3 regions of the Lentzea sp. NPDC042327 genome follow, and region 2 is predicted to be linked to each of the others. Evidence: riboswitches for the same ligand, from Rfam matches in the RefSeq annotation. Region 2 holds a riboswitch; each other region holds the start of a gene.
What was found. Region 2 has a riboswitch for S-adenosylmethionine ahead of thrC (threonine synthase). Riboswitches for the same ligand answer to the same signal wherever they lie in the genome.
Positions count from the first base shown of each region.

Region 1 (10,157 bases), on a different contig from region 2:
AACAGCAGGCCGCGTCCCTTGTCGACCGACGCGCAGTACCCGGGAGCCGCCTCACCCGACGCGCCGTGCGACCCGAGGAACACGATCTGGGCCCTGGCGCTGCTGCCCTTGCTGATGCACACGCTGTAGCGCAGCGTGTCGGCCGCCGCGGCGGTGCCGGCACCGGCCAGGGTCAACGCCCCGGTCGTCGCCAGCGCACTGGCCGCCGCGACGATCCGCCTGCTCCACAACACCTTCACACCCATGGGATCCGCACTCTCCATCCGTTCGCAGTGGATCACCGGTGAGTCTGGTGCCGTGCGGGACCGGCTGGCGAGCCTCCGGCAGCGCCCGTAAGGATTCCGTTCTGTTTGCGGTCAGCCCTCGACGGCCTCGGCGGCTTCCATCCAGGCGGCCTCGACGTCGGACTCCTCGGCCAGCACGGACTTCAGCTCGGCGTCGAGCTTCAGCAGCCGGTCGGGGTCGGTGGCCGCCTCGGCGAGCGCCGCGTGCAGCTCGGCCTCCTTCTTGTGCAGCTGCTCCAGCCGCCGTTCCAGCCGGGCCAGCTCCTTGCGGGCGGCACGCTGGTCCGCGGCGTTCGACGGGGCCTTCTCCGCTGCGGGAGCGGCCGACTGCCGGTCGCGCACCGAGTCGCGGCGCCGCAGGTACTCCTCGATGCCGCCGGGCAGGTCGGTCAGGCCGCCGTCGCCGAACAGCGCCACGACCTTGTCGCACACGCGCTCGACGAGGTACCGGTCGTGCGAGATCACGACCAGGGTGCCCGGCCACGAGTCGAGCAGGTCCTCCAGCTGCTGCAACGTGTCGATGTCGAGGTCGTTGGTCGGCTCGTCGAGCAGCAGCACATTCGGTTCGGCCATCAGCAGCCGGCACAGCTGCAACCGCCGCCGCTCGCCACCGGACAGGTCCGACACCGGCGTCCACTGCTTCTGCGACGAGAACCCGAACCGCTCGCCCAGCTGGGACGCGGACATCTCGTACTTGCCGAGCACGACCCGGCGTGCGACCTCCTCGATCGCCTCCAGCACGCGCATGGACCCGTTGAGGTCGAGCAGCTCCTGGGAGAGGTGCGCGATCTTCACGGTCTGACCCTGGATCCGCTTGCCCGTCTCGGGTGCGCGCTCACCGGCCAGCAGCCGCAGCAGCGTCGTCTTGCCGGAGCCGTTGACGCCGACCAGGCCGATCCGCTCGCCGGGCCCGATCCGCCACGTCAGGTCGCGCACCAGCACGCGGTCCGGAATGGACAGTGTGACGTCCTCGACCTCGACCACCGTGCGGCCCAGCCGCTTCTTCGCGAACGCGACCAGCTCGACGGTGTCGCGCACCGGCGGCACGTCCGCGATCAGCGCCTCGGCGGCCTCGATGCGGTAGCGCGGCTTCGACGTGCGGGCGGGCGCGCCCCGGCGCAGCCACGCGAGCTCCTTGCGGGCCAGGTTCTGCCGCTTCTCCTCGGCCGCGTCCGCGAGCCGCTGCCGCTCGGCGCGCGCGAAGATCCAGTCGGCGTACCCGCCCTCGTACTGCTCGACCTTGCCCTGCACCACCTCCCACGTGCGGTTGCAGACGGTGTCGAGGAACCACCGGTCGTGGGTGACGACGACGAGCGCGCACTTGCGGGCCAGCAGGTGCTCGGCGAGCCACCGCACACCCTCGACGTCGAGGTGGTTCGTGGGCTCGTCCAGCACGAGCAGCTCGAGGTCCTGGATCAACGCGGCCGCGAGCGCGACCCGGCGCCGTTCGCCACCGGACATCGTGGACACCACGGAGTCCAGGCCCAGCGCCGTGATCCCGAGTCCGTCCAAAATGGACCGCACACGTGCGTCGGAGGCCCACTCGTGCTCGGCGTCGAAGCCGAGCGGGTCGATGACCGCGTTGCGCACGGTCGACCCCTCCGGCAGCTCGGTCCGCTGCGTCACGACCGCCATCCGCAGGTCGCGCGAGCGCGACACCCGGCCGTCGTCGGCGGGTTCGACCCCGGCCAGCACCTCGAGCAGCGTCGTCTTGCCGCCGCCGTTCAGGCCGACGACGCCGATGCGGTCGCCCTCGTTGACGCCGAGCGACACGCCGTCGAGCAGCGGCCGGACGCTGAACGACTTCGACACGGACTCCAGGTTGACCAGGTTGGCCATCAAAACCTCACGACTCGTAAGAAACTGCCCGGTGAAGGCTACCCAGCACCGCCAACGCCCCCGCTCCCCGACCGCACGCGGGGACCCCACGTAACCCACGAAGTGCACGCGGGGACCCTACGTACCCTCGAAGTGCACGCGGGGAGCTTGCGTACTCGTAGAAGGTACGAAAGCTCCCCGCGTGAGTTCCGAGATGCGGAAAACGGAGGGCGGGGGTCAGGCGTGGACCTCGGGCGGGGTGGGCTTCGGTTCCTCGGTCGTGATCACCCGCGCACCGGGCACCGGGCCCTGTGCGACGCGCACGGTCCGGCACACACCCGCGCCCGCGAGCTCGGCGGCGACGCGCACGGCCGTGTCGTTGTCCTCGCACAGGAACGCCGTCGTGGGGCCTGAACCGGACACGATGCCGGCCAGCGCGCCCGCGTCGACGCCCGCGCGCAACGTGCGGCGCAGGTTCGGCCGCAGCGAGACGGCGGCGGCCTGCAGGTCGTTGCCCAGCAGCAGCGCGAGCTGGCGCGGGTCACCGGAGGACAGGCCCTCCAGCACCGCCTCGACCGCGCCGACGCGGGGCGGGTCGCCCTCGGTGCGCAGCCGGTCGAGCTCGTCGAACACGTCCGGCGTGGACAGTCCGCGCCGGTCGAACGCCAGCACCCAGTGGAACTGGTGGCGGGCCAGCACCGGCACGATCCGCTCGCCGCGGCCGGTGCCGAGCGCGGTACCGCCGTAGAGGCAGAACGGGACGTCGGCGCCGAGCTTCGCGGCCAGCTCGGCCAGCTCGTCGCGGCTGATCTCCAGCCGCCACAGCGCGGCCAGGCCGACCAGGGTGGCCGCGGCGTCCGCGCTGCCACCGGCCATGCCGCCGGCGACGGGGATGGCCTTGCGGATCACGACGCGGACCTTGGGGTCGTCCGGGTCCTTGCCGACGTGGGCGGCGAGCAGCCGCACGGCACGCCAGGCGAGGTTGCCGGCACCGGTGGGCACCTGGTCGGCGCCCTCGCCGTGGACCTCGACGCCGGGCTCGTCCGCGACGGCGACGGTGACCTCGTCGGCCAAGGACAGCGCCTGGAAGATGGTCACCAGGTCGTGGTAGCCGTCCGGTCGCACGTCGCCGACGGCCAGGTGCAGGTTGACCTTGGCCGGGACGCGGACCGTAACCGGAGGGGGAACGACAGCGAGCACCTCGTCAGCCTACGGGCGATCGGCGTGTGCGGACTCCTCCCCCGGTCACCACGGGCCTCAGACCGGGATGACGGAGCCGTTGAAGGTCTGCTTGATGTAGTCCTTGACCTGCTGCGACGCCAGCAGCTCGGCGAGGTCCCTGATCCGCTTGTCGTCCTTGAGCTCGCTGCGGGTGACGAGGCCGTTGGCGTTGGGGTTGCCCTCGGCCTTCTCCAGCACCAGCGCGTCGGTGGCGGGCTTGAGCTGCGCGTCGATGGCGTAGTTGCCGTTGATCACCGCGGCGTCGGTGTCCTCCAGCGAGCGCGGCAGCTGGGCCGCCTCCAGGGGCACGAACTGCAGGTTCTTCGGGTTCTCCGCGACGTCGCGGACGGTCGGCTGGTCCACGGCCTTGAGCTTGATCAGGCCGTTGGCCTCCAGCAGCTTCAGGCCGCGGGCCTCGTTGGTGGCGTCGTTGGCGACCGCGACCTTGGCGTTCTGCGGCAGCTCGTCGACCTTCTTGACCTTCTTGGAGTACAGGCCCAGCGGCTCGACGTGCACGCCCTCGACCCACTCGACCTTCGCGCCGCTCTCCTTCGTGAACGTCGCCAGGTACGGGACGGTCTGGAAGTAGTTGGCGTCGAGCGAGCCGTCGACCAGTGCCGTGTTCGGCTGGACGTAGTCGGTGAACTCGACGACCTCGATCTTCAGGCCCTTGGACGCCGCGAGGTTGTCGGCTACGTACTTGAGGATCTGCGCGTGCGGGACCGGCGAGACGCCGACCTTCAGCGTGTCCGAAGCGGACGAACCACCGGACGAGCAGGCGGACAGAGCGGTCAAACCGGTCAAAGCGGCAGCGATGAGGGCAGCACGAATGCGCATGACGTTCCTTTTGAGAATTGCTACTGGGTCAGACGGAGGCGTGCCGGCGTCGGTCCGACGCACGGGCGGCACGGGTGAAGCCGAACTGGATCACGGTGGTGAGCACGGCGAGCCACGCCACGGTGCTCCACAGGATCCGGTCGTTGAAGCGCTGGTAGCCCTCGCGGATGGCCAGGTCGCCGAGGCCACCGCCGCCGATCACGCCCGCCATGGCCGAGTAGCCGATGAGGGCGATGACCGTGACGCCGATGGCGTTGATGAGCGCCGGCAACGACTCGCGGATGAGCACGCTGCGCACGATCCTGAGCGTCGAGGCACCGGTCGTGATCGCGGCCTCGACCACGGTCACGTGCACCTCGGACAGGATGTTCTGCACGAGCCGCCCGACGAACGGGATCGCTCCCACGGCCAGCGGCACGATGACCGCCGTGCTGCCGATGGACCCGCCGACGATCAGGCGGGTCACCGACGTGAGGGCGACGAGCAGCACGATGAACGGCATCGAGCGGCCCAGGTCGGTGACGAAGCTGAGGGCCCTGTGCACCGCGGCGTTCGGCCGCAGCCCGCCCTTGGCGGTGAGCTGCAGCCAGACCCCGACGGGAACTCCGAGAACTGTGGCGATCACGGTGGAGACGCCGACCATGTACAGCGTCTCCCCGGTGGCCTCGACGAGGTAGCTCACCACGTCGGACCAGGGTGTTGCAGACCTCACGCAGCTACTCCCTGCGGCCCCTTCAGGGACCTCTGAACCGCGCCGCCGGCCTCACCGATCCACTCCAGCGCCGAGTCGGACCGCTCGCCGTTCAGGCCGAGGCGGAACCGCGCGACGGGGGTCTCGCCGAGGCGGGTGAGCCCGCCACCGACGATGTTCAGCTCGACGCCGAACCGGTGCGCGGCCTCGGGCAGCAGCGCGCCGACCGCGGCGAACCCGACGAGCACGACGTCCGCGACGCGGTCGTAGGCGTTCTCGTTGATCGGGTTCAGGTCGACGGCGGGCAGCAGCGCGGAGCTCGTGCGGCTGGCGGCGTTGTTGACGAGGTCGAGCACCTTGCCGTGCTCGACGACCTGGCCCTGCTCCAGCACCGCGACGTCATCGCAGATCTTGCGGACCACACCCATGTCGTGCGTGACGACGAGGACGGTCACACCCAGCTCTGCGCGCGCACGGTCGAGCACCGCCAGCACGGACCCGGTGGTCTCCGGGTCGAGTGCGCTGGTGGGCTCGTCGGCCAGCAGGACGGACGGGTTGGCGGCGAGGGCGCGCGCAACGGCGATGCGCTGGCGCTGCCCGCCGGAGAGCTGGTCGGGGTAGGCGGCGGCCTTGTCGGTGAGCCCGACGAGGTCCAGCAGCTCGCCCACGCGGGTGCGCCGCTGCGGTCCCGGCACGCCGGCGGACTCCAGCGGCAACGCGATGTTGCCGGCCGCGGTCCGCTGCCGCAGCAGCGAGTCCCCTTGCGGCACAACGCCGATCTGCCGACGGGCGGCACGCAGCGCCGAGCCGTCGAGCGAGGTGATGTCGGTGCCGTCGACGCGGATCGCACCCGAGTCGGGGCGCTCCAGCAGTGCGACGCAGCGGGCCAGCGTGGACTTGCCGGCGCCGCTCGGGCCGACGACGCCGAGCACGGTGCCGGCCTGGACGTCGAGGGTGACGCCGTTCAGCGCGTTGACACCCTGGAAGGACTTGGTGAGGTTTTCGACAGTGATCACTTCTGCTCCACGGCTGCGCGCGACGGCGCACGCTCCCGTTGTGCGGGGGTGCGCGGTCGAAGTTCTGCTCAGGTGTGTGCGCCACTCAGCGACCGAGTGCGCGTCAAAGGACTTTGAGAAGGCGCCTTAGACGAGGTGGCGACGACATGCAGAAGCGGTGCGACGGCACTGGTCGACGACTCGACGGCGCGTCAGCATTCGCGAGGTACCCACGTGATCCTCCATCGGTCCTGGCGTTAGCACCTGCCCGCATCCAGCGGGTGGTTGCTGCGACGTCGTAGAGCCAGGTCTCTCAGTCGCTCCGGATGGCAGTTAGCAGTCAACCGGACGGACGTTCGGTTGCGCAAGCCAGATTCGGATTCGTTCGACAGATCACACTGTTGGCCGAAGGATCGCCGGATCAGACCTCGGCAATCCGGACAAAGTCGATCACGCTCAACTGCTCGCCCCTGACCTGGGGATCGATGCCCGCTTCGGCCAGCAGTTCGTCGACGTGCGGCGTGTAGCTCTTGAGGGCGGCCCTGAGGGTCTTGCGGCGTTGCGCGAAGGCCGTGTCGACGATCTTGAACAGCTTGTTCTTATCCACTGTGGACAACAGCTTTTCGTGGCGCTGGAAGGCAACCAGCCCGGAGTCGACGTTGGGCGCGGGCCAGAAGACGTTGCGCCCGACCGACCCCGCCTTGCGCGCGTCGGCGTACCAGGCGAGCTTCACGCTGGGCACCCCGTAGACCTTGCTGCCGGGCTTCGCCGCCATCCGGTCGGCGACCTCCGCCTGGACCATGACGAGCCCCTTGCGCAGGCTCGGCAGCTCGTGCAGGAGGTGCAGCACCACGGGCACCGCGACGTTGTACGGCAGGTTGGCGACGATCGCGGTCGGTTGTACCGGCAGGTCCTCTTGGGTGACTTTCATGGCGTCCTTGAGGACCACGTGGAGCTTGCCGGCGTTGGCCGGGTCGTGCTCCTGGACCGTCTGGGGCAGCCGGTGCGCCAACGGCGGGTCGATCTCGACCGCGACCACCTCAGCGGCCGCCGGGAGGAGCGCGAGGGTCAGCGAGCCCAGGCCGGGGCCGACCTCCAGGACGACGTCCTCGTCGGTCAGACCGGCGGCGGCGACGATCTTGCGGACCGTGTTGGGGTCGTGCACGAAGTTCTGGCCCAGCTTCTTGGTCGGGCGGATGCCCAGCTCTTCGGCTAGACGGCGGACTTCGGCGGGTCCCAACAGGCTCACCGGGGCATTGTCTCAGGTCACCCACCAAAGACCTCAGGTTGCCCACCGAAGACCTCAAGTCACCCACCGAAGACCCCCGCCCCCTGCTGCGTCGAGTGCACGCGGGGAGCTTTCGTACTCACCTGGAGTACGAAAGGTCCCCGCGTGCGGTCAAGCAGAGCGGAGGGATGGGTGGGGAGGCGGGGTTACGGCAGGCCGAGCTTCGCGCGGCAGCCGGGCCACGCGGAGTACGTGCCGCCACGGCCGTCGCGGAGCTTGGTGGCGATGGCGATCTGCTGTTCGCGGGTCGCCTGGTGCGGCAGGGCCGCGTAGGCGGTGCCGCCGTAGGCCGCCCAGGTGCTCGCGTTGAACTGGAGGCCGCCGTAGTAGCCGTTGCCGGTGTTGATGGCCCAGTTGCCGCCGGCCTCGCACTTGGCCAGGCGGTCCCACACCTCGCCGTCGGGGAGGGGCTTGGTGCCGACCGCGATCTTCTTCGGCTTCGGCTCCTTGGTGACCTTGCCGCCGATCTTCTCGCGGTTGATCTCCTTGCCGTTCTTCACCGTCACGCGGTAGGTGGAGATCTGCTCGCCGGCCTCGCCGGGCTCCAGGACCTTCTGCTGACCCTGGTTCAGGGTCGGGTCGTTGGTCTTCTCGACGGGCGGGGCGACCGGCTCGTTCACGTTGATGACCGTGACGCCGGTGCGGGAGATGTAGACCTCGGCGCCGGAGGCCAGGCGCACGTCGGTGCCGGCCTGGACCGCGTCCTCGGGACCGAGGGTGAGGTTCTCGCTCTTCAGCAGCTCGTCGACGGTGACGGCGGTGGTCTGGACCTCGCGGACCGGGTTCGCGCCGTCGAAGAGCTTGACGACCTTGCGGGTCTTCACCTCGAGGTTCATGCCGTCGAGGGGGACCTCGGAGCCGGTGGGCGCGGAGAACCACGAGCCGTCGACCGGGACGCCGAGCTGCTTGGCGGCCTCCTCGACGGTGACCGAGCGGACCCAGTCCTCACGGGACTGGCCGTCGACGCTCATCTTGAGCAGGCGGCCGCGGTCGAGGGTGATCTTGCCGCCGTCGGAGATCGGGGCGTTGAGCGACGGGGACAGCGCGTCGTGCTCGCCGACCCTGATGCCCTCCTCCGCGAGGACCTCGCCGACCGTGCCCTCGTAGGAGTGGACGGTCGAGGTGATGCCGTCGATGTCCACGGCCACGGACTTGTCCATCGCCATCGCGGTCACGCCACCGCCGGAGATGGAGACCAGGACCGCGGCGACCGCACCCTTGAGGAAGCGGCGCTTCCAGGACGAGACGGCCGTGACGAGGAGCTGCGGGTCCTCCTTCTCCTCTTCCTCCGTGGGGAGGACGAGGGGCGGCATGATCGTCGTCTCGGCGTTGATGAGCCGGATCAGCTCGTCGACGTCGACGTTCGCCGTCGCGAGGAGCTCGTCGGCGTCAGGGCCGAGCACCTCGAGCACGTCCGCGGGCGAGATCGTCAGCGCACCGGCGGGGAAGCTCGGGTGGGGGTCGGCCACCGCGACCGCGGTGTTCCCGACCGGCGTGAACCAGTCGGTGTCCTCGTTGAAGTCGTACGGAGCGGCAGTTCTGTCGCTACCAGACAAGGGTCGATACCTCCATTGCGGAAGCTCCGAGGCCACCGCACAGTTGGCGTTGACAAGATCATTCGAGTTGCAGCTCGAAGGTTCCCGGCAACTCCTCCTACGTGGTCTCGCTGCTTCGCGCTTCCGGCTTGGGACCCGCCCCGACTGCGGGCGTGCTCCGAACCGACAGGGTCGGTTCAGGTGGCACGGTCACGGGACAGTAACGGGGCAGCCGACGTTGCGCAAACACCCCCACCGATGTTGTGACCTCAGTCACCCGTAGAGGTAGGAACCCTTTGCTCCGTTCGTCTCAAGTCGCATCTCAGTGGCCAAGCCCGAAGACTCGTTGAGCAGTACGGGTGACGGCGGCAGCGAGTTCAGAAAGATCTTCGCCACGCAGGGTGGCCAAGGCCCGAACTGTGTAATTCACACAATAGGGTTCGTTCGGCCGCCCCCGGAACGGGTGGGGCGTCAGGAAAGGCGCGTCCGTCTCGACGAGCAGCTGATCCTGCGGCACCAGCCGGGCCGCCTCCTGCAGGGCACGGGAGTTCTTGAACGTCACCGGGCCCGCGAACGACAGCACGTACCCCGCGTCCACGCACCGGCGCGCGAAGTCCGCGTCACCGGAGAAGCAGTGGAAGACCACTGTGGACGGTGCGCCCTCGGCGTCGAGCACCTTGAGGACGTCCTCGTGCGCGTCCCGGTCGTGGATCATCAACGGCTTCCCGACGCGCTTGGAAAGGTCGATGTGCCAACGGAAAGCGTCTTGCTGCGCGGCCGGCGGCGAGTAGTCCCAGTAGTAGTCGAGACCGGTCTCGCCGATCGCCACGACGCGGTCGAACCGGGCCAGCCGCTCCAGCTCGGCCTTCTCCGCGTCGCCGAACGCGGCGGTGCGGGTCGGGTGGACCGCCACGGCCGCGTAGACCCGCGGGTCCCAGGTGGACGCCTCCGCGGCCCACTGCGCGGACTTCAGGTCGTCCGCGACCGTCACCACGTGCGAGACGCCGGCGGCCTCCGCCCGGTCCAGCAGCACGGCCACGTCGGCGGCGTCGACGGCACCGCACGCGTCGAGGTGGGTGTGGGCGTCGACCACCGGCACCGGAAGGGCTTCCGGCACCGGCGGTCGTTCCCGCTTCTCCGCCACTAGTCGGTGACGATCGGGGCCCACTCGGGCCCGGTCTCGCCCAGCTTCGGGTCGAGCTTCGCGAACAGCGGCGAGGGCTTCTGCAGCGGCCGGCCGACCTCGATCGGCGTCGACTCCCACTTCGCCTGCTCGCCCGCGTAGTCACCGGTCAGCACCGGGTACGAGCGGTCGGGCACGTCGAGGTCGGTGACCTCGTCCATCGACGGCTGCGCGGCCCACACGCCCGTGCCGCCCAGCGCCTCGTGCACCTGCTGCGCCGAGTGCGGCAGGAACGGCGTCATGAGCGTGTTCGCGTCCTGCACGACCTGCAACGCCGTGTGCAGCACGGAGTCGCGGCGGTCCGG
Region 1 is NZ_JBEZBX010000002.1:452,421-462,577, reverse strand. Features, by position in the region: gene AB0A63_RS06070 (hypothetical protein) at 1-245, opposite strand, end outside; gene AB0A63_RS06065 (ABC-F family ATP-binding cassette domain-containing protein) at 357-2,123, opposite strand; gene AB0A63_RS06060 (4-(cytidine 5'-diphospho)-2-C-methyl-D-erythritol kinase) at 2,340-3,302, opposite strand; gene AB0A63_RS06055 (MetQ/NlpA family ABC transporter substrate-binding protein) at 3,360-4,160, opposite strand; gene AB0A63_RS06050 (methionine ABC transporter permease) at 4,189-4,872, opposite strand; gene AB0A63_RS06045 (methionine ABC transporter ATP-binding protein) at 4,869-5,867, opposite strand; SAM riboswitch class I at 6,086-6,179, opposite strand; gene rsmA (16S rRNA (adenine(1518)-N(6)/adenine(1519)-N(6))-dimethyltransferase RsmA) at 6,268-7,089, opposite strand; gene AB0A63_RS06035 (transglycosylase family protein) at 7,281-8,690, opposite strand; gene AB0A63_RS06030 (TatD family hydrolase) at 8,992-9,786, opposite strand; gene metG (methionine--tRNA ligase) at 9,813-10,157, opposite strand, start outside.
Region 1: another riboswitch for S-adenosylmethionine. It lies ahead of AB0A63_RS06045 (methionine ABC transporter ATP-binding protein); the one in region 2 lies ahead of thrC (threonine synthase).

Region 2 (10,157 bases):
GCTCGATGCCACCGCCGGGGAGGATCCAACGTTTGCCCGTTGGGCCAAGCCAGCGCGCCAGCAGGATCCGGTCCGCCTCGTCGACGCACACCCCGTACGCGGCCACACGCTGCTTCTTCGCCCTCATGCGGCTCAGCCTAACTTGTGATCACCCGCAAAAAAGTGATATCACTTAGATACTACTTCACCAGGGGGTCTGGATGAGCGCAACCATCGACACGACAGTGCACATGCCGGCACCTGTCGTGCGCGAGAAGCACGCACGGGAGATCGCCGGTCTGCCGATGTTCTTCGCAGGGTTGGCGGTGTTCGCGGTGGGCGTGTGGACGATCATCGAGGGAGTCAGGGTCGCGGAGGCCAACGGCGGCGAGCCGTCGGCAGGGATGCTGGTCGCGGGGGTGCTGGTGCTCCTGGCGGCGTCGCTGCTGATGAAGGGGCTGTTCACCGTCGCGCCCGGTGAGGCGCGGGTGCTGCAGTTCCTCGGCCGCTACGTCGGCACGGTCCGCTCGGACGGTCTGCGGTGGGCGAACCCGCTGACGACGCGGGAGAAGATCTCCACCCGCATCCGCAACCACGAGACGCAGACGCTGAAGGTCAACGACGCGGACGGCAACCCGATCGAGATCGCCGCCGTGGTCGTGTGGCAGGTCGAGGACACCGCGCGCGCACGGTTCGAGGTCGACGACTTCGTGCGGTTCGTGGGCATCCAGACCGAGACCGCGGTCCGGCACATCGCGACGAGCTACCCGTACGACAACCACGAGGGGGCGGGGCTGTCGCTGCGGGAGAACGCGGACGAGATCACTGAGACGCTCGCGATCGAGATCTCGGCACGCGTGCAGTCCGCGGGCGTGAAGGTCATCGAGTCGCGGCTCACGCACCTCGCGTACGCGCCGGAGATCGCCCACGCCATGTTGCAGCGGCAGCAGGCGGGCGCGGTCGTGGCGGCCCGCACCCGGATCGTCGAGGGCGCCGTCGGCATGGTCGAGCTCGCGCTGGAACGGCTCGCCGCGCACGACGTCGTGGAGCTCGACGAGGAGCGCAAGGCGGCGATGGTCTCGAACCTGCTCGTCGTCCTGTGCGGTGACCGCTCCACCCAGCCCGTGGTCAACACCGGGTCGCTGTACACCTGATGGCGGAGCGCAAAAGCGTTCTGCTCAGGCTCGACCCGGCCGTGCACGACGCGTTGAGCAGGTGGGCGAACGACGAGCTGCGCAGCACCAACGCGCAGATCGAGTTCCTGCTGCGGCGTGCGCTGGCGGAGGCAGGCCGGCTGCCCGGTGAAGCGAAGAAGATGCCGCGCCGCGGCCGTCCGCCGAAGAAACCGGAACCGGACGAGGGCTGAGACCGGTCGCCGCGGCGCGCTGAACAGGCGTTTCAGCAGTATTGAACCGCTTCCGCGGCGTTCGGGCTGCTAGCTCGCGCCGAGAAGGCCGGGTTCACGGTGCGCTGAGCTGGCCTGATATCCTTCGTCGTCGTGAACGCGCGGCGCTCCGCCGTGGAGGAGAGCCGGCTCTCGCCGGTGCCGACCAAGCGCGTCACGAACTCCGGTTTCGACACAGAAGGGTGATGTCGCATGGCGAACATCAAGTCCCAGCTCAAGCGGATCAAGACCAACGAGAAGGCGCGCCTGCGCAACAAGTCGGTCAAGTCGTCCCTCAAGACGGCCATCCGCAAGTTCCGCGAGGCTGCCGAGGCCGGTGACAAGGCGAAGGCCCTGGAGCTGCTGCAGGACGCGTCCCGCAAGCTCGACAAGGCCGCCACCAAGGGCGTCATCCACGCCAACCAGGCCGCCAACAAGAAGTCGGCGATGGCGCTGCGCGCGAACCAGCTCGAGGGCTGATTCCGCTCACCTCAGAGCCGTCGGGAAGGGCTCGCTCCTCGTGGAGCGGGCCCTTTTCGCTGTTCTGGTGGGGATGAGGGCCATGGAGTCGCTCCACGCATTCACCTCATTGAGCTTCACGACGCGCCGCTCCGTGCGGAAGCTGGCGCGGCACGGTCAATTCCGGTGCGTGGACGGTTCCGCGGGAACGCCGCGAGGGCGCTACCGGCGGCCGTGTGCCGCCACGATCCGCAGCACGGCGCGCTCCAGCGCGTAGTCGGCATCGGCCGCCACGCCCTTCACGTCGGCGTTGAGCCCCGCGACCACCTGCATCGCGTCCGCGAGACCGGCCTGCTCCCAGCCACGGGCCTGCGCCTGGGCTTTCTTGATCTTCCACGGCGGCATGCCGAGCGGACCGGCCAGGCTGAACGGGTCGGCCCGGCCCACCGCGGAGACGCGTGCGACGGTGCGCACCGCGTCCGCCAGCGCGTCGGCGACCAGCACGTGCGGCACACCGAGCTGCATGGCCCACCGCAACGACTCCATCGCGCCCGCACGGTCACCGGTGACAGCCTTCTCCGCGACGGCGAACCCGGTCACCTCGGCCTTGCCCTGGTGGTAGCGGCGGATCTCCTCGACCGTCACCTTGCCGTCGGTGTCCGACACCAGCTGCGAGGCCGCCGCGGCGAGCTCGCGCAGGTTCGTGCCCACGGCGTCGATGAGCGTCGCGACCGCCTCTGGGTCGATCTTGCCGCCCGCCTGCCGCACCTCGTTGCGCACGAACGCCTCGCGCTCGGCCGACTTGGTGACCTTGCCGCACTCGGTGACCGCCGCACCGGCCTTCTTCAGCTGGCCGGGCAGGTCCTTGGCCGCCTTGCTGCGGCCGCCACCGGTGTGCACGACGACGAGCGTCACCCCGTCCGCGGGCGCCTTGAGGTAGGAGAGCACCGTGTCGGCGATCTCCTTGCTGATGTCCTGCGCGTTCTGCAGGACGATCACCCGGCCCTCGGCGAACAGCGACGGGCTCACCAGCTCGGCGAGCTCCGGCGGCGTGAGATCGCTCACCTGCACGCGGGTCAGGTCGGCCGACGCGTCGACCGCGCGCGCGGCCTCGAGTGCCGCCCGAACTGCGCGTTCGACCAGCAACTCCTCCTCGCCGACGACGAGGTGCAGTGACTCCGGTGCGCTCACGCTCCGCATCCTCCCACGTCCCGAATCGTGGACGTTTGTGGCCGAGCGGCGGAGACGTGCCGTACGTTGGTGGCCACAACTGAACACCGCTCATCCAGAGGGGCAGAGGGACCGGCCCGAAGAAGCCCCGGCAACCGGCGTCAGCGCTATGCGCAGACGATCACGGTGCCAATTCCGACCCGTTCGATTTCGCGGGAAAGATGAGGAGATACCTCGCGATGACTGCTGTCACTGTGCCCACGAGCACCAAGTTCGACCTCGGCCCCGCCCGCGCGCTGCTGTGCCGTGAGTGCGGAAATGAGACCCCTCTCGCTCCGGAATACGCCTGTCTCGAGTGTTTCGGGCCGCTGGAAGTGGCCTACGACTTCGGCAGGGTGCGGCGCGAGGACATCGAGGCCGGCCCCCGTTCAATCTGGCGCTACCGCGGCCTTCTGCCCGTTCCGTCCACTGTGGAACAGCACCCGAACACCGACCCCGGCGGCACCCGCCTGGTCGAGGCCGACCGCCTCGCGAAGGCGCTGGGCGTCCGCAAGGTCTGGGTGAAGGACGACACCGGCAACCCCACCCACTCCTTCAAGGACCGCGTGGTCGGCGTGGCACTGGCCGCCGCCCGCGAGCTCGGCTTCAAGGTCCTGGCCTGCCCCTCCACCGGCAACCTCGCCAACGCCGTCGCCGCGGCCGCCGCCCGCGCCGGCTGGGAGTCCGTCGTACTGGTCCCCTCCTCCCTGGAACGCGCCAAGATCCTCATGAGCGCCGTCTACGAGGGCGCCCTGATCGCCGTCGACGGCAACTACGACGACGTCAACCGCCTCGCCCAGGAGCTCGCCGCGGAGCACGAGGACTGGGCGTTCGTGAACGTCAACGTCCGCCCGTACTACGCGGAGGGCTCCAAGACCCTCGGCTACGAGGTCGCCGAGCAGCTCGGCTGGCGCCTGCCCGACCAGATCGTCGTGCCGGTCGCCTCCGGCTCCCAGCTCACCAAGATCGACAAGGCCTTCCGCGAGCTCGGCCAGCTCGACCTCGTCGAGGCCTCCCCGTACCGCGTGTTCGGCGCCCAGGCCACCGGCTGCTCGCCCGTGTCCACCGCCTTCAAGGACGGCCACGACGTCATCCGCCCGGTCCGCCCCGACACCATCGCCCGCTCGCTGGCGATCGGTGCCCCCGCCGACGGCCCGTACGTGCTCGACACGGTCCGCCGCACCAACGGCGCCATCGAGGACGTGACCGACGAAGAGGTCGTCGAGGGCATCAAGCTCCTCGCCCGCACCGAGGGCATCTTCGCCGAGACCGCCGGCGGCGTGACCGTGGCGACGGCGAAGAAGCTGATCGAGACGGGCCAGCTCGACCCCGACGGCGAGACCGTCCTGCTGATCACCGGTGACGGCCTCAAGACCCTCGACGCCCTCGGCGACACGATCGGCCCGCGCGCCACTGTGCCGCCGTCGGCCGAGGCCGTGCTCAAGGCACTGGGCTAGGTCGTTCGTTCAGCAGATCACCTCCTCCCGGTCCGGGGACGTCCGCGTCCCCGGACCGCGTCGTTTCACGCGGTGAGCGTCAGAGGGTGATCGCGGCCGACTTCGTCCAGCCCGTGCGCGGGAAGCGGCGCAGCTCGTCGCGAACGTGCGGGCCGACCGGTTCCACCTCGGCGCGCCAGGCCACGATCCGTTGCGGCCACGGGGCTTCTGCTTTGAGGGCGTTGTAGTGGTACTCGTGCCAGACGTCCGGGGCGATGCGCATGCCGTCGTCGAACACGTGCTCGGCGACGAGGTCGTAGGCGGCGTCCGCGTCGGCGGCCTCCGTGGGTGGCAGCACGTGCGTGGCGCGGGCGCGGTAGGTGATGGCGCGGCTGCCGTCCTCCAGCGTTTCGCAGAGGTAGTAGGCGAAGTCGGGCTTCAGTTCGTCGTGCGGCCACTGGGTGGCGGGGTAACCGGGCTGCCACATCGCCCAGGCGAAACCGGGCGTGCCGCCGGGAATCGGGTAGCGCGCGTTGTGGAGCCTGATCCAGACCTGGTCCATCTTCCTTCTCCTTTTCCTTCGTACGACTCGGCTTCCGGGCAACACCGCCAGGTCGCCGTCCTTGTCCGTGCGCAACACCAGGGCGCCACCCGCCCGCAGCGCGTCGATCACCTGCGGGCTCGGGTGCCCGTAGCGGTTGCCGGTGCCGACGCTCACCAGTGCGACCCGCGGTCGCACGCGTTCCAGGAACGCGGGCAACGAGGAACGTGAGCCGTGGTGGGGCACCTTGAGCACCTCGGCCCCCAGGTCCCGCTCCCCCAGCAACGCGGCCTGGCCGGCCAGTTCGACGTCACCGGTGAGCAGCACCCGGCCCGCGGGTGTGGTGGCCCGCAGTACGAGCGAGTAGTCGTTCACGACCGTGTTCGTCTCAGCGACGACCGGTTGCCGCCGCGGGCCCAGCACCTCCAGTTCCAGCCCCGGCCAGGCGAACCGCTCACCCGCCTTCGGTTCCAGCACCCGCACGCCGTTCGCGCGCGCCTGCTCGTTGACCTCCTTCCACGCCCACGCCGGCTCCTTGAGCGGTCCCACCGCCACCGCGCCCACCGCACGCCCGGCGAGCACCGCCTGCAGGCCGCCGATGTGGTCGGCGTGCAGGTGCGACAGCACGATCAGCGGGATCCGCGTGATCCCCAACGTCCTCAGGCACCGGTCGATCGCGCCGGGGTCGGGCCCGGTGTCGACCACGACCGCGCGGTCGGCCTCCGCGGTGGCCAGCACGAGCGCGTCGCCCTGGCCGACGTCGCAGCTCACGACCTTCCAGCCGGCCGGCGGCCACATCGGCGCGATGGTCCGCATCGGCACCAGCGCCACGAAGCCGCCGACGAGGAGCGCGACCGTCAGCACCCGCGTCTTCTTGTTGCGCAACAACAGGAAGACGATCGCCGTGACCACCGCCAGCGCGAGCCCGCCGACCCAGCCCTCCGGCCAGCTCAGCGACGCACCCGGCACCGTCGCCGCGTGCCGCCCGACCAGGACCAGCCACGTCACGGCCGGCCCGGCCACGTGCACCACCACCTCGGCAGCCGGTGGGAACAGCGGCGCGATGACCGCCGCCACCACACCCAGCACCGTCGCGGGTGCCACCACCGGTGCGACGGCCAGGTTCGCGAGCACCGACACGAGGCTGATCTGCCCCGACAACCCGACCACGAGCGGAGCCGTCGCGAGGCTGGCGACCGCGGGCACGGCAAGTGCTTCGGCGAACCCTTGCGGCACACCGCGTTCCTTCAGCCTGCGTGCCCATCTCGGTGCCACGAGCACCAACGCCGCCGTGGCCGTCACGGACAACGCGAACCCGGGATCGGCTCCCAGCGCCGGATCGACGAGCACCAGGACGAGCACCGTCGTCGCCAACGACGGCAGCGCTGACCGTTCGCGGCCGATGAACAGCGCCAGCAACGCGACGGCACCCATCACCGCGGCCCGCAGCACGCTCGGCTCGGGACCGGCCAGGGCCACAAACCCCACGAGTGCCACCAACGCACCCACCGCCGCCTTGCGCGGACCGGTCTTCCGCAGCAGCAGGTAGACCGCGCCGCAGACGATGGCCAGGTTCGCGCCGCTCACCGCGAGCAGGTGGGCCAGGCCCGCTGTCCGGAACTCGTCGACGATGCGCGGCACCATGTGCTCGGTGTCGCCCACCACCAACGCGGGCAGCAGTCCCGCCTCCTCCTCGCCGAGGGTGGCGCTGGCCCTGCTCAGGCCGTCGCGGAGGTGGTCGGCCCAGCGCTGCCAGGCCGGTGGCGGCTGCACGTCCGCCGGTGGCCCGCGGACCCGGAGCAGGGCGGAGGTGAGGTCGCCCGGTCTCGGCGGGGCGAGCGAGCCCTTCACAGTGACCCGCTGACCGGGCAGCAGGTCACGCCACTGCGCGGCCGGCGCGAGGATGACGACGGTGGCCCCGTTCGCCGTCGCGGTGACGACGACGTGGTCCACCCCGGCCTGGTGCCCGCCGAACCCCGCGGCCCGGATGCCACGCGGTCTCGTGCTCAGCTCCGCGGTCACCGTGGTCGTGCGGCCCTCGTCGGCGGCCAGGCGGAGCGGGTGGGTCTCGGCGCGCAGGACGTGGCTGCCGACCCAGGCACCGGCGATCGGGCCGGCGAGCACGAGGGCGATCGCGCCCGCCTTGGGCCACCACGCCCGGTGCCAGGCGATCAGGCCGACCGCGCCGGCGGACAGTCCGATGAGGACTGCGGCCTGCCAGCTCAGGTAGAGGCCGGACAGGGCCGTTGCCCACACTGCGGTGGCTGCGGGGACCAAGCGGTAGTCGTGGGTTACCGGGTGTCTGCGAGGCATGGTCGGGCCTTCGCTGTCGGGGCGCTTGGGGTGGGGTCGGTGAGGAGGGTGGCGAGTGCGCGGCGGTTGGAGCACCAGGCTCGGCGGCGCCAGGCTCGGCGTTGGGCGAGCAGGGCGGCTGTTCCTGTGGTCAGTCCGATGAGGACTGCCGTGTGGCGGGTCAGGAACAGGGCGGCCAGGGCGGTTGCCCATGCAGCGGCGGTTGCGGGGATCAGGGGGTGGTCGTGGGCTGGGTGTCTGCGGGGCTCGGGTGTGGGAGGTCGCGCCGCGATGGTGGAGGACCGGGGCGCGGGGGCGGGAGATCGAGGTGCGGCCGTGGGAGACCGGGAGGCGGCTGTGGGAGGGCGGGGCGCGGTGGCAGGGGCACGGCTGGTTGTTGTGCGGGTGCGGGCTCGGCGGTGTGGGAGGCCGTTCGGGGAGAACTCGCGGATGGTGAGGAGCGGGGTGCGCAGGAGGCCGGAGTACAGGCGGCCGGGGCGGGTGGACTGGTGCCAGATGAGGTCGGGTGCGGGCATGGCGACGGTGCAAGGCATGGGAGTTCCTCTCGGCGAGTGCGAGGTGGGCTGTGGAACGCGCGGCGTCGGGCACGGGCGCGGGCGTGGGGTGGAGCGCGGGCGTGAGTGGGACGCGGGCGTGAGTGGGACGCGGGCGCGGGTGGGCAGGGCGCGTGGGGCGAGGTGTCGAGCGCCGGGCCTCGGGTGCGGGCCGTCAGCGGGGACGAGGTGCGGGCAGCCAGGGGCGGGCGAGGTCAGCGGGATGGCTGCGGGAGCCCGGCGTCCGGGATGGGGCCAGCGAGTTGGGCCAGCGGGTGGAAGCGCTGGGGGTCAGGTGTGGACCAGGTCGGCGAGTTTCGCGAGCTTGGTGTCGCCGATGCCTTCCACGTCGCGGAGTTCGTCGACGGAAGCGAACGGGCCCTTGCGGGTGCGGTGGTCGACGATGCGCTGGGCGGTGATCGGGCCTACTCCGGGCAGGGAGTCGAGGTCGGTGGCCGAGGCGGTGTTCAGGTTCAGCTTGGCCGGGTGCACGGCCTCGGGTGGGGGTGGGATGCCGACCGCGATCTGTTCGCCGTCGGTCAGTTTGCGGGCCAGGTTGAGGCCGTGGAGGTCGGTGCCGGGGTGGATGCCGCCGGCCAGGCGCAGGGCGTCGGCGACGCGGGCGCCGGAGGTGGCGGTGACGAGGCCGGGGGTGGCCACCTCGCCGATCACGTTCACGACCAGTTCGGGGGCCGGGGCGCTGGTGCTGACGAGGGCCAGGTCCGGTGCGGACTCGGCGGTGGGGCGTTGCAGCCAGGTGGACAGGCCGATGACCGTGCAGGCAACGGCGATGCCGAAGGCGAGCAGGCCGCGGCGGGGCAGCCGGGGCAGCCGGAAGCGGCGGGGGTGGCCGTGTTCAGTGGAGTCGGCGGAGTTCGCGTGGACGAGGGTCGGGTCGGCGCGGACCTTGGCGGCCAGTGCTTCCAGGCGGTCGGCCGGGGTGTCGTCGTGGTGGGAGCGGGGGAGCATGGGGTCGAAGTTACGGAGTGGGAGGGGTGGGGGGTGCGGGGGAAGTGCCGGGCTGTGGGTTACTCGCGGGTTGTGGACAGGTCGCGATCACTCGCTGCTCGGGGAACCGGGATTGTCGGGGGTGTGTGGGAGGATGTCCGGTCCTCCTGGCAGGACCACCACGCCGAGGACGCCGGGGCCCGTGTGCGCGCCGATCACCGCGCCGACCTCCGAGATCACGCACCCGGTCGAGCCGGGGAGGCGTTCGTCCAGGTGGGTGGCCAGTTCTGCGGCGCGTTCCGGTGCTGCGAGGTGGTGCACGGCCAGTCCCACCGGGCCGTCGCCGGCCGCCGCCGCGGCGAGGTCCACCAGTCGGGCCACCGCCCGGCTCATCGTGCGCACCTTCTCCAGCGGCACGATCCGGCCGTCGTCGACGTGCAGCAGCGGCTTCACGGCCAGCGCGGTGCCCACCAGGGCCGCGGCCGCACCGATCCGGCCGCCGCGGCGCAGGTGGTCCAGGGTTTCGACGCAGAAGAACATCCGGGTCTCGGCGGCCGCGGTGGACGCGGCGTCCTCGACCTCGGCGTGCGAATGCCCGGCACCGACAGCGGCACACGCGCGCAGCACGGCGAACCCGAGCCCCATGCCCGTCGACCGCGAGTCGACCACGCGGATGCGGGACGGGTCGATCTCCTCCGCCGCGAGCCGAGCCGCCTCCCACGTCCCCGAGAGCTCGCGCGAGAGATGAACGGACACGATCGCGTCGGACGACGACAACACGTCCCGGTACACGTCGGCCATCTCGCCCGGTGTCGGACGCGACGTGGTCACCCGGCGGTGCTCCGCCAGCGCGGCGGCCAGCTCGGCCGGGCCGAAGTCGACGCCGTCGAGACGCCCGGCACCGTCCACCGCGACGTGCAACGGCACCACGGTGATCGAATGGCGCTGCGCGAACCCCTCGGGCAGATACGCCGTGGAGTCGGTGACGATGGAGATGCGCACGAGCGACGAGCCTACGGCCCTCACTCCTCCGTGTGATTGACCGCCACGGACGAGATGAGCTCGGCCATGGCCTCGCCCACCAGCTCGTGCCCCTCCCAGCCCCAGTGCATCCCATCGGGGTTGCCCGCACCCGAACGGACGTGCGGGCCGATCACCGCGGGCAGGTCCAGCAGGGGCACCTCCGCATGTGCGGCCCACCCGCGCACAGCCTTCACCGCAGCCGCGTGCCCGGAGTGCACGAACCCGTACGACTCGGCCCGGTGCACTGACGGCACCATCCCGATCGCGGGCATCGTGTACTGGAGATTGCGCACTGACTGCAGCGAGTCGCGCAGATAACGAGCCGTCAGCGC
Region 2 is NZ_JBEZBX010000020.1:2,038-12,194, forward strand. Features, by position in the region: gene AB0A63_RS35440 (NUDIX hydrolase) at 1-127, opposite strand, end outside; gene AB0A63_RS35445 (SPFH domain-containing protein) at 201-1,133, shown strand; gene AB0A63_RS35450 (hypothetical protein) at 1,133-1,345, shown strand; gene rpsT (30S ribosomal protein S20) at 1,577-1,843, shown strand; gene holA (DNA polymerase III subunit delta) at 2,045-3,013, opposite strand; SAM riboswitch class I at 3,101-3,220, shown strand; gene thrC (threonine synthase) at 3,232-4,488, shown strand; gene AB0A63_RS35470 (DNA internalization-related competence protein ComEC/Rec2) at 4,568-7,264, opposite strand; gene AB0A63_RS35475 (ComEA family DNA-binding protein) at 8,146-8,823, opposite strand; gene AB0A63_RS35480 (DegV family protein) at 8,911-9,804, opposite strand; gene octT (diglucosylglycerate octanoyltransferase) at 9,825-10,157, opposite strand, start outside.

Region 3 (10,157 bases), on a different contig from region 2:
GAGCTCGCGCAGGCCGGGGATGGCGCGCAGGCCGTCCCGCAGCCGCCGCAGCAGCTCCTGCTCGTGCGCGATCGTCTGCTCCCAGTGCCGCGACAGGATCTCGCAGGCCGCGGCCAGCGCGTGCACGCCGATGACGTTCGGGCTGCCCGCCTCGTGCCGCTCCGGCACCGCGGACCACGCGACGCCGAGCCGGTCGCCGTGGTCGGTCACCTTCGCCGTGGCGCCGCCGCCCACCAGGTAGGGCTGGGCCTGCTGCAACCAGTCGGACCGGCCGACGAGCACACCGGCGCCGAACGGCGCGTAGATCTTGTGGCCGGAGAACGCCAGGTAGTCCACGCCCAGCTCACGGGCGTCGATCGGGCGGTGCGGGGCGAGCTGCGCGGCGTCGAGCGCGATGCGGGCGCCGTGCCTGCGGGCGACCTTCGCGAGCTCGGCGACCGGCCACAGCTCCCCCGTGACGTTGGACGCCCCGGTGACGATCACGAGCCGAGGACCGACCGGGGCGGCGGCCAACGCCCGGTCCAGCGCGACGAGTGCCGCGCCGGACGAGGAAGGAGTGGAGATGCGCTGCACGTTCGGCCCGCGCCACGGCAGCAGCGCGGCGTGGTGCTCGCTGTCGAACAGCACGACCGCGGTGCCCTTGGGCACGCTGCGGGCCAGCAGGTTCAGCGCGTCAGTGGTGTTGCGGGTGAAGACGACGGCATCGGTGGAACGCGCACCCACGAACCGCCGGACGCGGTCACGCGCCTGCTCGTAGACGCGGGTCGACACCTGGGAGGCGAAGCCGGCGCCGCGGTGCACGCTCGCGTACCAGGGCAGCAGCTCGTCGACGGCGTCGCGCACCTCCCGCAGGCAGGGGGCGGAGGCGGCGTGGTCGAGGTTGGCGTAGGTGACGCGCTCTCCGGTCACCAGCGGGACGCGCAGGTCGGAACCGACGACGGCGGGAACCTTGGTGGTGGTGTCCGGGGTGATCGCGAGCGTCATCGAGCTGCCTCCTGGGCCGGGGGGCCTTCTCGGAGGCCCGCGCTTGACCGGCGCCCTGCGCGCCGGACCAGGTCCTCACCAAGGGCACCCCACCGCGGTTGGAGGGTTGCCGGCCAGCAAGCTTGGGCTTGACGCTGGCTCTCATGACCTGCCGACGACGTTAGCGGGCGCGTCACGATCCGTCGACACCTGATCACATCGTGAGAAGCGTCGGGGACCGACTATTCGCCGGTCTCGCCCTTCCACCGCGCGTAACGACCGGCCCGGTCCACGGCGCGAACCCGCCGTTCGGTGGCGTCGCGCGCCTCTTCTGTGGTCACGATGAGCAACTGGTCGCCGGTCTGCAGCCGGGTCGTCGGAAGTGGCGTGAAGCTCTTGCCCGAGCGCACCACGAGGCTCACCGTGGCGCCGGTGGGCATGCGCAGCTCGGTCATGTAGACGCCGTGCAGCTTCGACCCGCGCTGGATGTGCACCTGCAGCAGCTCGGCGCCGAGCTCGTCCAGCGGCGAGGAGTCGACCTGGACCTCCTGCGGCTCGCTCGCGTTGACCAGCCCGAGCCGCCGCGCGAGGAACGGCAGCGTCGTGCCCTGCACCACCGTGAGGACGATGACCAGCAGGAACACCGCGTCGACCAGCTCGCGCGCACCCTCGACGCCCTGGATGAGCGGGATCAGCGCGAACACGATCGGCACCGCGCCGCGCAGCCCCGACCAGGAGAGGAACGCCTGTTCCCGCCACGGCACCTTGAACGGCAGCAACGACAGCACCACCGACAGCGGGCGCGCCACGAACGTGAGCACCACGCCCGCGATCAGCGCGGGCACCAGCACGTCGAGCAGCCGGGACGGCGAGGCGTAGAGGCCGAGCAGGACGAACAGGCCGATCTGGGCCAGCCAGCCGAGCCCCTCGGCGAACGACAGGGTGTCGGCGCGGTGCGGCAGCCGGGCGTTGCCCAGGACCAGCGCGGCGACGTAGGTGGCGAGGAAACCGGACGCGTGCGCCAGGTCGCCCGCGGTGTAGGCGATCACGCAGACGGCGACGGTGGCGAGCGGGTAGAGGCCGGTGGCGGGCAGGGCCGCGTGCCGCAGTCCCGTGCCGCCCAGCCAGCCGAGCGCGACGCCGATCAGCGCGCCCGCTCCCAGCTCGTAGAGCACCAGCAGCGGTGCCGTCCACGAGATCTGGTCGGACGAGGCGAGCAGCACGACCGCGATGTAGACGGGCGCGTCGTTGAGGCCGGACTCCAGTTCGAGCGCGCCGGTGAGCCGTGCCCCCACCCCCAGCGACCGCAGGACGCTGAACACGGCCGCCGCGTCCGTGGACGACAGCACCGCACCCCAGAGCAGCGCCATCCGCCAGTCGAGGCCCAGCAGGTGGTGCAGCGCGGTTCCGGTGATGGCGACGCTCACCGCAACGGCCACTGTGGACAGTGCGACGCCCAGCCAGAGCGAGGTCTTGACCGCGTGCCACCGGGTCGTCAGCCCGCCCTCGGTCAGGATCAGCACCAGCGCCGCGATCCCGAGGGACTGGGTGAGGCCGGCGTCTTCGAAGTCGATGCCGAGCACCGACTCGCCCAGGAGCACGCCGATGCCCAGGTACAGCAGGAGTGAGGGCAGCCCGAGGCGGATCGACACCCGGACCGCGATCACGGAGATCAGCAGGACCGCGGCACCGACGCCCAGGACAACCGTGACATCACCCACCCGGACCATTCTGGTTGATCACCACCGAGTTGAACTAATCCGACGCGAAACCGACCTTCGCCCCTAGCGCGGCTCATGCACGGCAGAGCATGTTGATCAGTGGCTCAATCCCTACCCTGCACGGAGTTGAACCATGAAGATCCTGATCGCGCTGGCGGCCGCCCTGACGGTGGCCGGAACCGCGCCGGCGCAAGCGGCCGCTCCGGCGGTCCTGGCAGCACCCGACATCAGCGTCGCGAACGTCCAGGCGCACCTGAACCAGCTCCAGTCGATCGCCACCGCCAACGGCGGCAACCGCGCCCACGGCAGGCCCGGTTACCTGGCCTCGGTGAACTGGGTGAAGGGCAAGCTGGACGCGGCCGGCTTCACCACCCGCGTCCAGTCGTTCACCAGCAACGGCGCCACCGGCTACAACCTGATCGCGGACTACCCCGGCGGCGACGCGAACAACGTCGTGATGCTCGGCGGTCACCTCGACAGCGTCAGCGCCGGTCCCGGCATCAACGACAACGGCACCGGTTCCGCCTCGATCCTGGAGGTCGCCCTCCAGGTGAAGGCCACCGGGTTCGCTCCCACCAAGCACCTGCGCTTCGCCTGGTGGGGCGCGGAGGAGCTCGGCCTGGTCGGTTCCACGTACTACGTGAACTCGCTGTCGACGACCGAGCGTTCGAAGATCAAGACCTACCTGAACTTCGACATGACCGGCTCGCCGAACCCCGGCTACTTCGTCTACAGCGCGTCCGGCCAGCCCTCCGGCTCCCTCGCGCTGCAGCAGCGGCTGCAGGCCGGGTTCTCCTCGATCGGCGTCCAGACCGAGCTGACCAGCGTCGGCGGCCGGTCCGACCACGCCGCGTTCGCCCGCGCCGGCATCCCGGTCGGTGGCACGTTCACCGGCGCCGAGGGCATCAAGACCTCGGCCCAGGCGCAGAAGTGGGGCGGCTCCTCCGGTGTCGCGTTCGACCGGTGCTACCACCGGTCCTGCGACACCTCGGCCAACGTCAACGCGACCGCGTTGGACCGCAACGCGGACGTGATCGCCTACACCCTGTGGGCGACGGCGGCCTGATCGCGTTCTGAACACCCGCACGGCCGCACCGGGTCCTGCCCCGGTGCGGCCGTGCGGCGTTGTGGCCCGGTTCCGTCGCACCCCTGCTGCGTTTGCCCCTGTTCGCGGCGGCGCCCGACCGCGATCATGGGCCGGTGACCGGGGTGGGGGCGCAACGGGTTTTCATCAGCTACTCACGGCGGGAGTTCCACTTCGCCGAGGAGGCGGCGGCCGTGCTGGGGGCGCGGGCCGGCCTCGACCCGTGGCTCGACGTGCAGCGGCTGCGGCCGGGCACGGACTGGGCCGCGGCACTGGACGAGGGCCTGGAGCAGGCCGACGCGCTGCTGTTGCTGGTGTCGCCGGCCGCGCTCGCCTCCGCGTACGTGCGCCACGAGTGGACGCGCGCGCTGGAGCGCGGCATTCCCGTGCACCTCGGCGTGGTCGAGGCCGCCGTGCTGCCGCAGGAGCTCGCCGGTCTGCCGGTGCACGACCTGCGCACCCGGTTCTGGGACCGGACCGCCGGGCTCGCGGCCGCCATCGCGTCCGGACGGGCGGAACCCGGTGGCAGCGCGCCACTTCCGAGCCGGTGGGGGTGGCCGCGGATGCCGGTGCCGGTGCTCGCGGTGTTCCTGCTGCTGGTGGTGACGACCGCCGTCCTCGGGTGGGCGTTCGTGCTGCTGGCGGTGACGGACGTGCGGATCACCGGGCTCACGTTCGACCCGTTCGGCGGCACCGGGTGGACCCGGCAGAGCGCGTTGCTCGCGTTGCGGCAGAAGTACTGGCTGACGATGCTGTTCCTGTTCATGGGCCTGACGGCGATGGTGTTCGCGGCGCTGACCGGGGTGGTCCTCGCGGGCGCCGGTCTGCCGCGGCGGCGCAGCCGGTTCAGCGCGTTGCTGTTCGCGTTCACCTCCGCCGCCGGATCGGCGCTGGCGCTGGGCTACGTGGCGCAGGTGGTCGTGGGGACCGTGCCGTTGCCGGGGCTGCCCGACCACGTGTTCCTCGACCGGTCGCTGCGTTACGAGCTGTACGCCATCCCGCCGGAGGTGGCCGGTGCGCTGGAGACGATCACCGTGCTGCTGGTCGTGGTGGTGCTGTGCGGTCTGGCGGGCACGGCCCTGGTGCTCCGCTCCCGTGTCCTGCGGCTGTGGCTGCCGACCGGCTCGGGCACCCGCCGCACCCGCCTGCCGCCCATGACCCGCGCCGAGCACCGCGAGCTCCTGGCGGGCTGGCCCGCCTACCACGAGGCACTTCCCGCGGACCGGAAGGGCCGCAACCCCTGGCTGGTCCTCACCCAGTTCCTGGCGCAGCGCGGCGTCCCGTCCGAGTCGCGGGACGGGCCGTCCGTCGGGGTGCGGTGCCTCGCGCCCGCCGACGAGCCGGTCGCCGACGAGATCAGGGCGGCCTGCCTGCGCGCGGGCCTGACCACGTCCTCCTCGCCCCGCTGGACCCTGGTGCTGGTCAGCGCGCAGGTCCCGTGGGAGGAGGCGGCCGAGGCGATCCGCTCGCTCGGGCCCGACGCGATCGGCGTGCTGCTGGACCCGCTCGCGTTGCCCGCCGACGACAAGGACCTGCGCCGCCACCAGTGGCTCGACTTCCGCGAACGCCGCTCCGACACCCTGCTGTTCCTGCTGTCGTCGTTGCGCTCACCGGCCGCGGCCGCCGTCGAGGACGGCATGGCACCGACCCCGCTCGTCCCCAACCGGTTCCTCGCGCCGCCGGAGGTCCGCGCGTTCCTGCAGTACGGCCGCACCCTGCCCGCGTTCGCCGCGGCTTTCGCGGTGGTGTACCTGGCCTTCCACCCGTCGGCCTGGCAGTCGGCCGTGCTGTGCGCCCTGGCTGCGCTGCTGGTCTGGCGCCACACCGCCCTGAACCGCGGGGTGGTGACGCGGCGGTGCACCGCGACCGCCTTCCGCCGCGGTTACTGGTCGGCCTGGCTGCTCTTCGCGCTGTGGACCGGCGTGGCGGTGTCACTGCTGTGGACCCCGGTCGACGGCGTCCAGCCCGGCCGCGGCAACCCCGCGGTCCTGTACCCGATCGCGCTGGTGCTGCTGGTCGTGCTGCTGGCCGACACCGTGCTCTTCGCCCTCTACCTGCCCCTGCGCACCCGCTGGCTCCCCCTCGTCGTCGCGGGCGGGCCACCACCGCGCACCCGGACCGACGCCTGGACGGTGTTCCCGGCCCTGACGGCCGCGGCCGGTGCGATGGCGGCCATGTCGGTGCACCTCGTGGGGCTGCCCTAGCCGCGCCGGAGCAGGACCTCCACCGCCTCGTCGACCACCGGCTCGACCAGCTCCGGCGACGTCACCCACATCTGCGCCTGCCCGAGGTAGAGGCTGAACGCGATCAACGCCCGCTTCCTCGCCTGCTCCGGCGCGAACCCGAGCTGCTCGAACAGCACCGCGAGGTAGGCGATCCGCTTCTCGGTGACCCGCCGCAGCACCGGCGCGATCACCTCGTCGTCGGCGCCGGCCTGCAACGCCATCTCCACCGACCCCTTGTGGGTGCGGTCGAGCACCGTCGCGAACAACGTCCTGAGCCTGGCCTCCGGCGTCAGCTCCGCCTCGACCAGCTCGATGACCTTCTCGGTGTGCTCGCGCTCCCACCGCTCGACGGTGGCCCTGAGCAACTCCTTCCGGCTCTTGAAGTGGTGGTAGACGCTGCCCTTGGTGGCGCCCTCCCTGGCAGCGAGCGGCTCGATGGCGACGGCACCCAGCCCGCCTTCCGCCAACGCTCTCAGCGCTTTCTCAGTCCAGTCGTCACGAGTCCTCCGCACCACGGTTCCATACGCTACCGTACGTTCCAGGAACATACGCCACCGCATGGAGGGGGATCACCATGATCAGGAACGTCCACTCGCGGGACCTCGGCGTGCCGGCCGGTCCGTTCGTCGAACGCATCCAGGAGCTCTGGCCACCCGCCTGGGGCAGGCAGGAGTTCGACCGCCCGCTCGGCGTCGGCGCCGACGGCGGCCACGGCCCGATCCGCTACCACTGCACGGAGCTCATCCCCGGTTCGTCGATCACCTTCGCGTTCTCGAGCGGCGAGGGCACCCACACGTTCTCGGCCGCGGGCACCGTCCTGACCCACGAACTGGTCGGCGAGTTCGCCCCGCTCACCCGCCTGCGCTGGGCGCTGGTGGTGCGGTGGCTGCACGACGCCTGCCTGGAGGACCTCCTCGACGCCTGCGAACGCGCAGCCGGCCGCGAACCGGCCCGCCCAGCCCGGTGGTCGCCCTGGGTGCGGCTGCTGCGACAGGGCCTCGGGATGCTGACGAAGCGTCGCGCAGTGCGGGTGTGAGGCCGGGCGGGTCACGGCTCAGAGGCAGTGCGCCTCAACGGGCACGAAGCTGCCGTCCCGGTATGCGCGCCCGTACAACGCACCCGTGTCCGCGAACTTCTCGTAGATGCCCGCGGGCACCGGCTCACCCGCACCACCCGCCGCACCGCCGCGGAGCCCCGGACGTCAGCCCCACCACGTCGCACGTCCCACACCACACCGACCGGGTCGCCCCACCCGTCCTCGGCGGCGAAGCCGACGACGTATCCGGCCCGCGCCGAGCGCACCACCGTGTAGCGGTGACCGGCCGGCGGCTGGAGGGTGCTGCGTTCACCGGCGGCGTCCCAGACCTGCCCGAGCACCGGCTCGTCCCGCGCGCCGTACCGGGTGGCGACGACCCGCCCGTCGTCGTCGAAGTCCTCGACCTGGTAGGTGGCGCCGTCATCGGTGCCCGCGATCGTTTTCCGCCGTGCACACGGGACGGGGCCGTTTCCGGTCGACATCCCCGGAAACGGCCCCGTCTCACGTCATCAGGCGCGTGCCACGGCCACCTTCACCTTGGCACCGTCGCCGACCGTGCCCTCCGAGACACCGGCCCCGAACACCACGTCCGCGGTCAGCGTCTCCGACTTCACGAACTCCAGGTGCCGCTCCACGGCCGCGCGGACCTCCTCGGGCAGCTCCAGCGTCAGCGTGATCCGGTCGGACACGTCCAGCGCGGCGTCCTTGCGCGCCTGCTGCACCACCCGCACGAGGTCACGCGCGACACCCTCGGCCTCCAGCTCCGGGGTCACCGCCGTGTCCAGCACGACGACGCCGCCGCCACCGGGCAGTGCCGCCGTGGCGGCCGGATCCGTTGCCACCAGGCGCTGTTCGTACTCGCCCTCGAACAGCTCGATCCCGGCGGCCACGACCTGACCGTCCACGAGGGACCAGTCGCCGGCCTTGACGGCCTTGATCACCTTCTGCACGTTAGGGCCGAGCCGCGGACCGGCCGCGCGCGCGTTGACGACCAGCTGGAACTGGCCGTACGCGTCGACGTCGGGGGTCAGCGACACCTCCTTGACGTTCACCTCGTCGCGCACGATCTCCGCGAAGTCCTCCAGCGCCGCCGCCGAAGAAGAAGCAACCGTCAAGCGCGCCAACGGAAGCCGCACGCGCAGCTTGTTCGCCTTGCGCAGCGACAACGCCGTGGAGCAGACCGCGCGCACCTCGTCCATCGCCGCCACGAGCGCGTCGTCCGCGGGCAGGTCGGTCACGGCCGGGAAGTCCGCCAGGTGCACGGAACGGCCACCGGTCAGCCCCCGCCACACGACCTCGGCCGTGTACGGCAGCAACGGCGCCGCGACGCGCGTGACGACCTCCAGCACCGTGTGCAGCGTGTCGACCGCGTCTTGGTCGCCGGACCAGAAACGGCCGCGCGAACGCCGCACGTACCAGTTCGTGAGCACCTCCAGGTACTCGCGGACCAGCTGGCAGGCACCGGAGATGTCGTAGACGTCCATCGCCGCGGTGACGTCGCGCACGAGGTCGTGCGTCTTCGCCAGCGCGTACCGGTCCAGCACGTGCTTCGAGTCGACCCGCCAGGTGCCCTCGACGCCCTCGGCGTTGGCGTACAACGCGAGGAAGTACCAGGAGTTCCACAGCGGCAGCACGGCCTGGCGCACCGCGTCGCGGATGCCGCGCTCGGTCACCACCAGGTCGCCGCCGCGCAGGATCGGCGAGGCCATCAGGAACCACCGCATGGCGTCGGAGCCGTCGCGGTCGAAGACCTCGTTGACGTCCGGGTAGTTCTTCAGCGACTTGGACATCTTCTGGCCGTCGTCACCGAGCACGATGCCGTGCGCCACGCAGTCGCGGAACGCCGGCCGGTCGAACAGCGCCGTCGCGAGCACGTGCAGCGTGTAGAACCAGCCGCGCGTCTGCCCGTTGTACTCGACGATGAAGTCGCCGGGGTAGTGGTTCTCGAACCACTCGGCGTTCTCGAACGGGTAGTGCACCTGCGCGAACGACATCGAGCCCGACTCGAACCAGCAGTCGAGCACGTCCGGCACGCGGCGCATCGTCGACCGGCCGGACGGGTCGTCCGGGTTCGGGCGCACGAGCTCGTCGATGTGCGGGCGGTGCAGGTCGGCCGGGCGCACGCCGAAGTCGCGCTCCAGCTCGTCCAGCGACCCGTACACGTCGGTGCGCGGGAACTCGGGGTTGTCCGACACCCACACGGGCAGCGGCGAGCCCCAGTAGCGGTTGCGCGAGATGTTCCAGTCGCGCGCGTTCTCCAGCCACTTGCCGAACTGGCCGTCCTTGATGTGGCCGGGCACCCAGTTGATCTGCTGGTTGAGCTCGACCATCCGGTCCTTGAACTGCGTGACCGCGACGAACCACGCCGACAGCGCGCGCTGGATCAGCGGGTTGTTGCACCGCCAGCAGTGCGGGTACGGGTGGTCGTAGGTCTCGTGCCGCAGCAGCAGACCGGCGTCCTTGAGGTCGCGGATGATCTGCTTGTTCGCCTCGAACACGTGCACGCCCGCGTACGGCGGCACCTCGGCGGTGAACGTGCCGTCGGAGCCGACCGGCACGACGACCTCGATGCCCGCCGCGTCCGTCACGACCTTGTCGTCCTCACCGAACGCCGGTGCGATGTGGACGATGCCGGTGCCGTCGTCGGTGGTCACGTAGTCGGCGGTCAGCACCTGGTGGGCGTTCTCGCGGCCGACGAAGAAGTCGAACGGCGGCAGGTACCTCTTGCCGACCAGGTCCGCACCCTTGTACCTGGCGACGACCTCGGGCTCCTCGCCCAGCTCCCGCGCGTAGGCGGCGACGCGGGCCTCGGCCAGCAGGTACCTGTCGCCGTCCGAGCCGACCACGGTCACGTAGTCGACGTCCGGGTGCACGGCGGCGGCGAGGTTGCTCGGCAGCGTCCACGGCGTGGTCGTCCAGACCAGGGCCTTCTCGCCGGACTCCAGGCGCAGCGCCACCGTGACGGCCGGGTCCTGCCGGTCGCGGTAGGCGTCGTCCATCTTGGTCTCGGTGTTGGACAGCGGCGTCTCGCAGCGCCAGCAGTACCACAGCACGCGGAAGCCCTCGTAGATCAAGCCCTTGTCCCACAAGGCCTTGAACGCCCACATGACGCTTTCCATGTAGTCGAG
Region 3 is NZ_JBEZBX010000005.1:228,433-238,589, forward strand. Features, by position in the region: gene AB0A63_RS14895 (aminotransferase class V-fold PLP-dependent enzyme) at 1-984, opposite strand, end outside; SAM riboswitch class IV at 1,019-1,133, opposite strand; gene AB0A63_RS14900 (potassium/proton antiporter) at 1,206-2,684, opposite strand; gene AB0A63_RS14905 (M28 family metallopeptidase) at 2,818-3,750, shown strand; gene AB0A63_RS14910 (toll/interleukin-1 receptor domain-containing protein) at 3,885-5,972, shown strand; gene AB0A63_RS14915 (TetR/AcrR family transcriptional regulator) at 5,969-6,508, opposite strand; gene AB0A63_RS14920 (SRPBCC family protein) at 6,568-7,029, shown strand; gene AB0A63_RS14925 (hypothetical protein) at 7,041-7,511, opposite strand; gene ileS (isoleucine--tRNA ligase) at 7,539-10,157, opposite strand, start outside.
Region 3: another riboswitch for S-adenosylmethionine. It lies ahead of AB0A63_RS14895 (aminotransferase class V-fold PLP-dependent enzyme); the one in region 2 lies ahead of thrC (threonine synthase).